Regions from separate parts of the Streptomyces sp. NRRL B-3229 genome, predicted to be linked through region 2. Evidence: riboswitches for the same ligand, from Rfam matches in the RefSeq annotation. Region 2 holds a riboswitch; the other holds the start of a gene.

Region 1 (4,957 bases), on a different contig from region 2:
CTGGCCGCCCTCGACGACGAGTCGATGGAGAACCAGCGCGACGTCGTCAAGAACGAGCGCAGGCAGCGCTACGACAACGTCCCCTACGGCACCGCGTTCGAGAAGCTCACCGCGCTCGCCTACCCCGAGGGCCACCCCTACCACCACACCCCGATCGGTTCGATGGCCGACCTGGACGCGGCCACCCTGGAGGACGCGCGCGCGTTCTTCCGTACGTACTACGCGCCCAACAACGCCGTCCTGTCGGTCGTCGGCGACATCGACCCGGAGCAGACGCTCGCCTGGATCGAGAAGTACTTCGGCTCCATCCCCTCGCACGACGGCAAGCCCGCGCCCCGCGACGGCTCGCTTCCCGAGATCATCGGCGAGCAGCTGCGCGAGGTCGTCGAGGAAGAGGTCCCCGCGCGCGCGTTGATGGCCGCCTACCGGCTGCCCCACGACGGCACCCGCGAGGCGGACGCGGCCGATCTCGCCCTGACCGTCCTCGGCGGCGGCGAGTCGTCCCGCCTCTACAACCGGCTCGTACGGCGCGACCGTACGGCCGTCGCGGCCGGCTTCGGCCTGCTGCGCCTCGCCGGAGCGCCCTCTTTGGGCTGGCTGGACGTGAAGACCTCCGGGGACGTCGAGGTGCCGGTCATCGAGGCCGCCATCGACGAGGAGCTCGCGCGGTTCGCCGCGGAGGGGCCCACCGCCGAGGAGATGGAGCGCGCCCAGGCCCAGTTGGAGCGCGAGTGGCTGGACCGGCTCGGCACCGTCGCGGGCCGCGCCGACGAACTGTGCCGCTACGCCGTCCTGTTCGGCGACCCGCAGCTCGCCCTGACGGCCGTGCAGCGCGTCCTGGACGTGAGCGCCGAGGAGGTCCAGGCCGTCGCCAAGGCCAAGCTGCGTCCCGACAACCGGGCGGTGCTGGTCTACGAGCCCACCGCCCCCGCCGAGATCGCCGAAAGTGCCGAGGACGCCTCCGAGGACCCGCAGGCCGCGGCGACCGTAGAAGCCACCGACGAGAACGAGGAGGCGGCCAAGTGACCGAGCTCGCCGCGATGGAATTCCACCCGCAGCCGCAGGCGGGCGAGCCCAAGGTCTGGGCCTTCCCCGCCCCCGAGCGCGGAACGCTGGACAACGGCCTCACGCTGCTGCGCTGCCACCGCCCCGGCCAGCAGGTCGTCGCCGTCGAGGTGCTCCTGGACGCGCCCCTGGACGCCGAGCCGGCCGGCCTGGACGGCGTCGCCACGATCATGGCGCGCGCCTTCTCCGAGGGCACCGACAAGCACTCCGCCGAGGACTTCGCCGCCGAGCTGGAACGCTGCGGCGCCACCCTCGACGCGCACGCCGACCACCCCGGCGTCCGTCTCAGCCTCGAGGTGCCCGCCTCACGCCTCGCCAAGGCGCTCGGTCTGCTGGCCGACGCCCTCAGGGCGCCCGCGTTCGCGGACAGCGAGGTCGAGCGGCTCGTCACCAACCGCCTGGACGAGATCCCGCACGAGCTGGCCAACCCGTCCCGCCGCGCCGCCAAGGAGCTCTCCCGGGAGCTGTTCCCGGCGGACTCGCGCATGTCCCGTCCGCGCCAGGGCACCGCGGAGACCGTCGAGAACATCGACTCCGCCGCCGTACGCGCCTTCTACGAGAAGCACGTACGCCCCGCCACCGCGACCGCCGTGGTCGTCGGCGACCTCACCGGCATCGACCTGGACGCGCTGCTCGCCGACACCCTCGGCTCCTGGACCGGCTCCGCGGCCCAGCCGCGCCCCGTGCCGCCGGTGACCGCCGACGACACCGGCCGGGTCGTCATCGTGGACCGCCCCGGAGCCGTCCAGACGCAGCTCCTGATCGGCCGAACCGGCTCCGACCGGCACGCACGCGTGTGGCCCGCGCAGGTGCTCGGCACGTACTGCCTCGGCGGCACCCTCACCTCCCGACTGGACCGGGTCCTGCGCGAGGAGAAGGGCTACACCTACGGCGTGCGCGCGTTCGGGCAGGTCCTCAGGTCCGCTCCGGACGGCTCGGGGGCCGCGATGCTCGCCATCAGCGGCTCCGTGGACACCCCGAACACCGGTCCCGCCCTGGACGACCTGTGGAAGGTGCTGCGCACGCTCGCCGAGGGCGGTCTCACCGACGCCGAGCGCGACGTCGCCGTGCAGAACCTCGTGGGGGTGGCGCCGCTCAAGTACGAGACGGCGGCGGCCGTCGCGAGCACGCTGGCCGACCAGGTCGAGCAGCACCTGCCGGACGACTACCAGGCGACGCTGTACCAGCAGCTCGCCGCGACCGGCACCGTGGAGGCCACCGCGGCCGTCGTGAACGCCTTCCCGGTGGACCGCCTGGTGACGGTCCTGGTCGGCGACGCGGCCGCCATCAAGGAGCCCGTGGAGGCCCTCGGCATCGGCGAGGTCAAGGTCGTGACGGCCGAGTAGCGGACGGCACGCACGTCGTGGCAGCCGAGCAGAGGTCGGCACGCACGTCGCGACAGCGGAGTGGCGGACGGCATGACAGGGGCCCTGGTGACGGAAGCGTCACCAGGGCCCCTTCGACACCGAGGTCGCTCGGACACCCAACTCACTTAGATGTCCGAATTGGGGGGGAGGTTGCCTGTCTGCCCTGTGGGATGCGCTACAAACACCGTGATCCGTTTGGGCCTTGAAAGCCGTCCCGCTTAGCGTCATCCGGGCTGTTCGTCAGGCACTGCGCCGCGCCCGCGGCACCGGACAGCCATCGCCGAGTCCCCGTACGGCGCGAGCCAGGGGAGCCGGGGACCCACACCAAGTCCCTGGGGTGAATCGGGCGTCCGTGGCATCGCGCGGGGCTCGTAGGAGACCTTCCTGCTCCGAACCCGTCAGCTAACCCGGTAGGCGAGAAGGAAGGAAAGGATCAGCCACCACATGGCGTTCACCTGCGCCACCGGGAAGCACCGTCGTCCCAGCCGCATGAAGCGCACCACCGCCCGCGCCGCGGGCGTCGCCGCCCTCGCCACCACCGGCGTCATCGGCGCCGTCGCCGCCCCGGCGCTCGCCGCCGACAACTCCGTCACCGCCGTGGAGCAGAGCGGTCTCATGCCCGTCGTCAGCACCGGCCAGTCGCTCGCCGCGCAGATCGACGCGCAGGCCGTGGCCCAGGAGCAGGCCGCCGCGCAGAAGAAGGCGGCGGCCGAGGCCAAGCGCAAGGCCGAGGCCAGGGCCAAGGAGATACGCGAGGCCAAGGAGCGCGCCGCCCGCGAGGCCGAGCGCAAGCGCCTCAACGCCTTCGTCGCCCCGATCTCCGGCTCCTACATCTCCACCGGCTACAAGAGCGGTGGCTCCCTCTGGTCGTCCGGCAGCCACACCGGTGTCGACTTCCACGCCGCCAGCGGCACCTCCGTGCACGCGGTCGGCCGCGGCACCGTCGTGGAGGCCGGCTGGGGCGGGTCGTACGGCAACAACATCGTGATCAGGATGGCCGACGGCACGTACACCCAGTACGGCCATCTGTCGTCCATCGGCGTCTCGGTCGGCCAGTCGGTCACCCCGGGGCAGCAGATCGGCCTGTCCGGCGCGACCGGCAACGTCACCGGACCGCACCTGCACTTCGAGGCGCGCACCACCCCCGACTACGGCTCGGACATCGACCCCGTCGCCTACCTGCGTTCGCACGGCGTCAACGTCTGACACCGCTTCCGCGCGAGACCTCCGCGCGATCTCCGCGAAACCCCGGCTCCCCGAGCCGGGGTTTCGTCGTTTCCGGAGCCCCCTTGTCCAAAAAATATCCCCGGATTCCGGTCCGCCGTCGGAAATTCCCGCTGATTGCAATAGAGTCACTGAACACACGTCAATCGGCGACGTTTCGCGGGGATTAAGACGGAGGTCGGACATGCGTATTCCGGCGCACTCGGTATGCACGGCGATCCGGGACGACATCGTCGCCGGTGTCCACGAGCGCGGCAGCCGGCTCACCGAGGAACTGCTCGCCCGCCGCTACGGCGTCTCCCGTGTCCCGGTCCGGGAGGCACTGCGCACCCTGGAGGCCGAGGGCTTCGTGGTGACGCGGCGGCACGCGGGCGCGTGCGTTGCCGAACCGACCGAGCAGGAGGGTGCGGATCTCCTGGAGATGCGCCTGCTCCTCGAACCGCTCGGCGCCGCCCGGGCCGCCCAGCGGCGCACCGAGGCCCACCTCAAGGTGCTGCGCGGCCTGGTCCGACTGGGTCAGGAGCGTGCCAGGCGGGGCAACAGCGAGGATCTGCGCTCCCTGGGGGGCTGGTTCCACGAGACGCTCGCCCAGGCCGCCGGCAGCCCGGCGATGACCTCGGTGCTGACCCAGCTGCGGCACAAGATCGCGTGGATGTACGTCGTGGACGCGCCGGCCGACCCGGTGGAGTCGTGGGCGGAGCACGGCGCGATCGTGGACGCGGTGGCGCGCGGGGACGGCGAACGCGCGCGGGCGATCACGGCGCTGCACACCGAGCGCTCGGGCGGCGCGCACCGGTTGCGGCTCACCTCGGGGGCGGATCGCCCGGACCGTGTGAGGACCTCGCAACATCCTGTAAACGTGACAGGCCTGCGGCATTAACACGGGCGCCGTATACAAAGAGGAGGGAATTCGTGGGGCGGCATTTCTGCTGCCCGTAAAAGGGAAATGCGAAGGGCCCGCCCGATAATCCGGACGAGCCCTTCGACTTGTTTTACCGCGCTGCGCCCCGGAGAACTCAGACGGTCTCGGGAAGCTCCTCGAGTCCCTCGGCGACCAGCTTCGCGAGCCGGTCGAGGGCCGCGTCCGCGCCCTCGGCGTCGGAGGCGAGGACGACCTCCTCGCCGCCCTGGGCGCCGAGGCCGAGGACGGCCAGCATGGAGGCCGCGTTGACGGGGTTGCCGTCGGCCTTGGCGATCGTCACCGGGATACCTGCGGCCGTGGCGGCCCGGACGAAGATGGAAGCGGGTCGGGCGTGGAGGCCCTCGGCCCAGCCGACGTTGACGCGGCGCTCAGCCATGTG
Region 2 (4,957 bases):
CCACCGGACCGCGGCCCGCGACGGCCGGCGCCACCCTTGGTACGCGGCCCACGGCTACGCCTCCGTGGGGGTGGACGCGCGCGGGCACGGCGACAGCGAGGGCGTGCCGGGCGAGCCGTACGGGGCGGCCGAGCTCGCCGACGGGGTCGCGGTGATCGACTGGCTGGCCGCGCAGCCCTGGTGCGACGGGCGGGTCGGCATGATCGGCAGCTCCGGGGGCGGCTACGGCGCCCTGCGGATCGCGGCCCTCGCACCGGGGCCGCTCAAGGCGGTCGTCACGGTCTGCGGCACCGACGACCGCTACGACGGCGACGTGCACTACCTGGGCGGTTCCGTCCTCGCGGTGGACACGCACGCGTGGGCGGCGGCCACGCTCGCGCTCACGTGCCGGCCGCCGGACCCGCTCCACGTCGGCGACGCCTGGCGGGACATGTGGATCGGGCGCCTGGAGGCCGTGGAGCCGCCCCTGAACACCTGGCTCGCCCACCAGACCCGCGACGAGTACTGGCGCCGGGGCAGCGTCCGGGAGGACTACGGCGCGATCGACGCGGCCGTCCTGGCGGTGGGCGGATGGCACGACCCGTACCGCGACACCGTCCTCCGGCTGGTCGAGCACCTGCCCGCCGACCGGGTCCGCGGGATCATCGGCTCCTGGCCCCACCCGTACCCGGACCACGGTCCACCGGGCCCGGCGACCGGCGTTCTCCGGGAGACCCTGCGCTGGTGGGACCAGCACCTCAGGGGGATCGACACCGGCGTGATGGGCGAGCCCGTGCTGCGCGCCCACGTCAGCGACTCCCACCCCCCGGCGACGGCCCACGGCGCCCTGTCCTCGAACTGCCGGTACGGGGGCGTGAGGCGGACCTCGCGTTCTCGGATCCCGCGTTCCCGGATCCCGCGCCCTCGACTCCCGCACCCTCGGACCTCGCGTTCTCGGACATCGCGGTCTCGGACATCGCGGTCTCGGACATCGCGTCCGCGAACCTCGCGTCCTCGGACGGCGCGTCCTCGGACGGCGTGGTCGAAAAGCCGGAGCAGGCCGCGCAGCTCGGGGTGGACCGTGGCGTGGCCGCCGACGGGTGGAGTCCCGTGACCCTGGACGAGCCCCCTCCCGAGCGCCTGGTGGTGCGGGACGTGGCCAAGGGCGAGTGGCGTCTGGAGATCGATCCCCGGTACGGCGGCACGCGCGTGTACCCCGACGGGCTGGAGTGCACCGAGGACGTGCGGGAGACGTACACGATCGTCGAGCAGGACCCCCTGTCGGCGCGCACCCGCTCGGACTGGTCGATCCGGCTGCACCGGCCGGACCTCGCCTGGGACACCACCGTGCGCACCCGTTCGGAGATCAGCTGCGACGGCGGCGACTTCCACACCTCGAACGAGGTCATCTGCACCGAGGGCGGCGAGGTGGTCTTCCACCGGACATGGGAGAAGCGCATCCCACGAACGGCCGGTTGAAACCCAGTTGGGCCTCTTGCCCGTTTTGGGCGTCTTGCGCATGGGCGTGACTTGACTCACTCCGGCTGACGGACCGGCAGATATCCGGAACCTCTCAATCCGCCTTTCCCGGCGCACAAGTTGAGGCTTGCGACCGCAAAGGATCAAGTGCCCCAAATGCCACCGACCAAGGTCAATAGGCATTGCATGTGAATTCGCCACTTGTTCCGGACATGTGCTCTCGCATACGTTCCCGGCCTGTCGGGCGGACGCCGAATCCTGCCACCGCCCGTACACCCACCGAGAAACCACGGCAGGAGCGGGGGACCCAGGTAAGTCGCCGGACCGGGCGTCTTCGGACATACCGGTACGGCTCGGAGTGAAGTCATGCCTTTTGCGGGCATGGCCGGGCAGCTCCCCGCCCGAACCCGACAGCTCACCTCGCAGGCGACGGAGAGGAACTTCGCCATGCCCGCTGCCGCTCAGCACCGCGCTTCCCGCACCAACCGTCTCGTCCGCAAGCTCGCGATCGCCGGAACCGGGGTCGCCGTCCTCGCGCTCCCGCTCGTCGGCGCGACCACCGCGTCCGCGGCCACCCCGACCGTGCAGACCGCGACCACCCTCGGGTACGCCAACAACCTCGACGGCTGGATCCGCGCCTCGCTCGCCGTCATGGCCGAGCACGGGATCCCCGGCTCCTACGACGGCATCTACCGCAACGTCATCCGCGAGTCCTCCGGCAACCCCTACGCCATCAACCTCTGGGACTCCAACGCGGCCGCCGGCACCCCGTCCAAGGGCCTGCTCCAGGTGATCGACCCGACTTTCAACGCGTACCACGTGGCCAACACCTCGTGGGACCCGTACGACCCGGTGGCGAACATCACCGCGGCCTGCAACTACGCGGCGGCGCGGTACGGGTCCATCGACAACGTGTTCGGCGCGTACTAGGAACGGCGCCTGCTGGGAATTACGCCCGCTGGGAACTACGCCTGGCTGAACAGTCTTTCGAGGACGACGGCGATGCCGTCGTCCTCGTTCGACAGGGTCACCTCGTCGGCCACGGCCTTGAGCTCGGGGTGGGCGTTGGCCATGGCGACGCCGTGGGCCGCCCAGTCGAACATGGGGATGTCGTTCGGCATGTCCCCGAAGGCGATCGTCACCTCGGGTCCCAGGCCCAGGTGTTCGGCGGCCAGCGCGAGCCCGGTCGCCTTGGTGATGCCGCATGGCTGGAGTTCGACGGTACCGGGCCCCGACATGGTGACGGTGGCCAGCGAACCGACCACCGAGCGGGCCGTGACCGCCAACTCGTCGTCGGACAGGTACGGGTGGCGCAGCAGGACCTTGCTGATCGGCTCGCACCACAGGTCGTCGCGCCGGCCGACCCGCACGGCGGGCAGGGTCGGGTGGGGCATCAGATAGCCCGGCTCGATGAGCGTGAGCCCGTCGACGCCGTCCTGGTCCACCGCGGCGTACACCTGCCCCACCTCCGCCTCGATCTTCCCGAGCGCGGTCTCGGCCAGCTCCCGGTCGAGGGTGACCGACCAGAGCAGACGGTCCGCGCCGGCGTCGTACACCTGCGCGCCCTGACCGCACACCGCGAGCCCCGTGCTGCCGAGGTCGTCGAGGAGGGGCCGCACTCTGGGGGCCGGCCGTCCCGTCACGACGAGGTGCTGGGCCCCGCCCTCCGCGACCCTGGCGAGCACGGCCAACGACCGGTCGGAGAGGGTGTCGTCGGCGCGGAGCAGCGTGCCGTCCAGGTCGGTGGCGATGAGTGAATATGCGGGGGAGGCGGCCATGATCAGAGAATACGGATGGTTGGCCCCTCCGACTCGACGCGAACCGGACGGCTGCTGCTTTCACATCTGTTGACGGCAGTTCCGGTTCCGGGAACACGGCGAGGCGGGACGCGCGCCCCCGTCCACCGTTCCGCCGCCGACCGCGGATGCACGTCAATGTCCCGTACGCCTCCCCCCCGTTGCCGGCCCGTCTCTGCCGCTACGGCGCCTGCGGGGCGGGGGGAAGTTCATATCGGGGCGGCGTCCCGCGAGGCGCTGCCCGCGGGCGGGGCGGGGGCGGTGACCGGGAGCGAGTCGCCAAGGCCTCCGACCGCGAGGGCGTACGTCGCCCTGCGATGCCCGCGGGCGACTTGGCGAAGCCGCCGACTGCGATGGCGTCCGACGCCTCCTGAAAGATGGCGCTCGCGCCCGTCTGTCTGCCCGGTGGTGGCCGTGAGGGTGTCAGGCGGCCGCTCGGTTTCCGTGCCGCCGCGCTACGCCGAGTCGCGCACCACCAGTTCCGTCGGGAGGATGACGCCCGCCGGGTCCTCGCCGGCGATCTGGGCCAGGAGCATGCGGACCATCTCGGTGCTGATGCGGTCGAAGGGCTGGCGCATGGTGGTGAGGGCGGGGGCGATGGCGGTGGCCGCCGGTGAGTCGTCGAAGCCGCCGACAGCGATGTCGTCGGGGACCGAACGACCCGACTGCTGAAGGACGTTGACCACACCCAGGGCCATGAGGTCGGAGGCGACGAACACGGCGTCCATGTCGGGGGCCTGGGACAGCAGGCGCCGGGCCGCGCGCTCACCGCCGCTGCGCCGGAAGTCGCCCTCCACCACGAGCGCCGGGTCGTAGGGCAGGCCCGCCTCGGCGAGCACGTCCCGGTAGCCGGCGAGCCGGTCCGGGCCGCCCGGCATGTCCAGCGGCCCGGTGACCATGCCGACGCGCCGACGGCCCCCCGCGAGGAGATGCCGGACCATCTCCTGGGCGCCCTCCCGGTCGGCGGCGGCCACGTAACTCACCTTGGTCCCCCGCCCGATCGGCTTGCCGCACACCACCAGCGGAATCCCGGCGTCGTGGAGTTCGGCCGCGACCGGGTCACCGCTGTGGTTGGACAGCAGCAGCACCCCGTCGACGTGGCCGGAGGTGATGTACCGGGTCAGGCGCCGCCGGTCGTCGTCGCTCTCGGCGAGCATGAGCAGCAGCGGGATGTCGTGCTGGGCGAGTCGCTCGGTGCACCCCCGCAGCAGGACGTTGAAGTTGGGGTCCTCGAAGAACTTCTCCTGCGGTTCCGTGAGCAGGAACGCCACCGAGTCGGAGCGGCCCGTACTGAGGCTGCGGGCATGCCGGTTGACCACGTACCCGGTCTTCCTGATGGCGGACTCCACGGCCCGCCCGGCGGCGGGCGAGACGTAGTGGCCGCCGTTCAGGAAGCGGGAGACGGTGCCCCGCGACACGCCCGCCTCCCGGGCGACGTCGTGGATGGTGGGGGGCCTGCGGCGCCCGTTCGCACTCGTGGTCATGGTCCTCGTCAGGTGGGGTCCGTCAGCGGGAGAAGGGGTGTTCAGGCCTTGACCGAGCCGCTCAGCAGGTCCAGGGACCAGAACCGCTGGATCACCAGGAAGAGCCCGATCAGCGGCAGGACCGCGAGCAGACAGCCGGTGATGACCAGGGTGTAGAGGGCCGGCTGCGAGGCGCCCTGGGCGAGCAGCGTGTAGAGGCCGAGGGTGATCGGGAACTTC

Evidence for each region. A riboswitch is a leader RNA that binds a small molecule or an ion and turns the genes downstream of it on or off. The one in region 2 is predicted to bind cyclic di-AMP.
Region 1: another riboswitch for cyclic di-AMP. It lies ahead of IF54_RS0102890 (M23 family metallopeptidase); the one in region 2 lies ahead of IF54_RS0123915 (transglycosylase SLT domain-containing protein).

What each region holds. Positions count from the first base shown of each region.
Region 1 is NZ_JOGP01000001.1:659,464-664,420, reverse strand. Features, by position in the region: gene IF54_RS0102900 (M16 family metallopeptidase) at 1-1,026, shown strand, start outside; gene IF54_RS0102895 (M16 family metallopeptidase) at 1,023-2,411, shown strand; cyclic di-AMP (ydaO/yuaA leader) riboswitch at 2,701-2,863, shown strand; gene IF54_RS0102890 (M23 family metallopeptidase) at 2,877-3,638, shown strand; gene IF54_RS0102885 (GntR family transcriptional regulator) at 3,841-4,536, shown strand; gene IF54_RS0102880 (HPr family phosphocarrier protein) at 4,673-4,954, opposite strand.
Region 2 is NZ_JOGP01000015.1:7,436-12,392, forward strand. Features, by position in the region: partial or broken gene IF54_RS44195 (CocE/NonD family hydrolase) at 1-1,314, shown strand, start outside; cyclic di-AMP (ydaO/yuaA leader) riboswitch at 1,726-1,900, shown strand; gene IF54_RS0123915 (transglycosylase SLT domain-containing protein) at 1,906-2,388, shown strand; gene IF54_RS0123920 (HAD family hydrolase) at 2,424-3,236, opposite strand; gene IF54_RS0123925 (LacI family DNA-binding transcriptional regulator) at 3,710-4,738, opposite strand; gene IF54_RS0123930 (carbohydrate ABC transporter permease) at 4,780-4,957, opposite strand, start outside.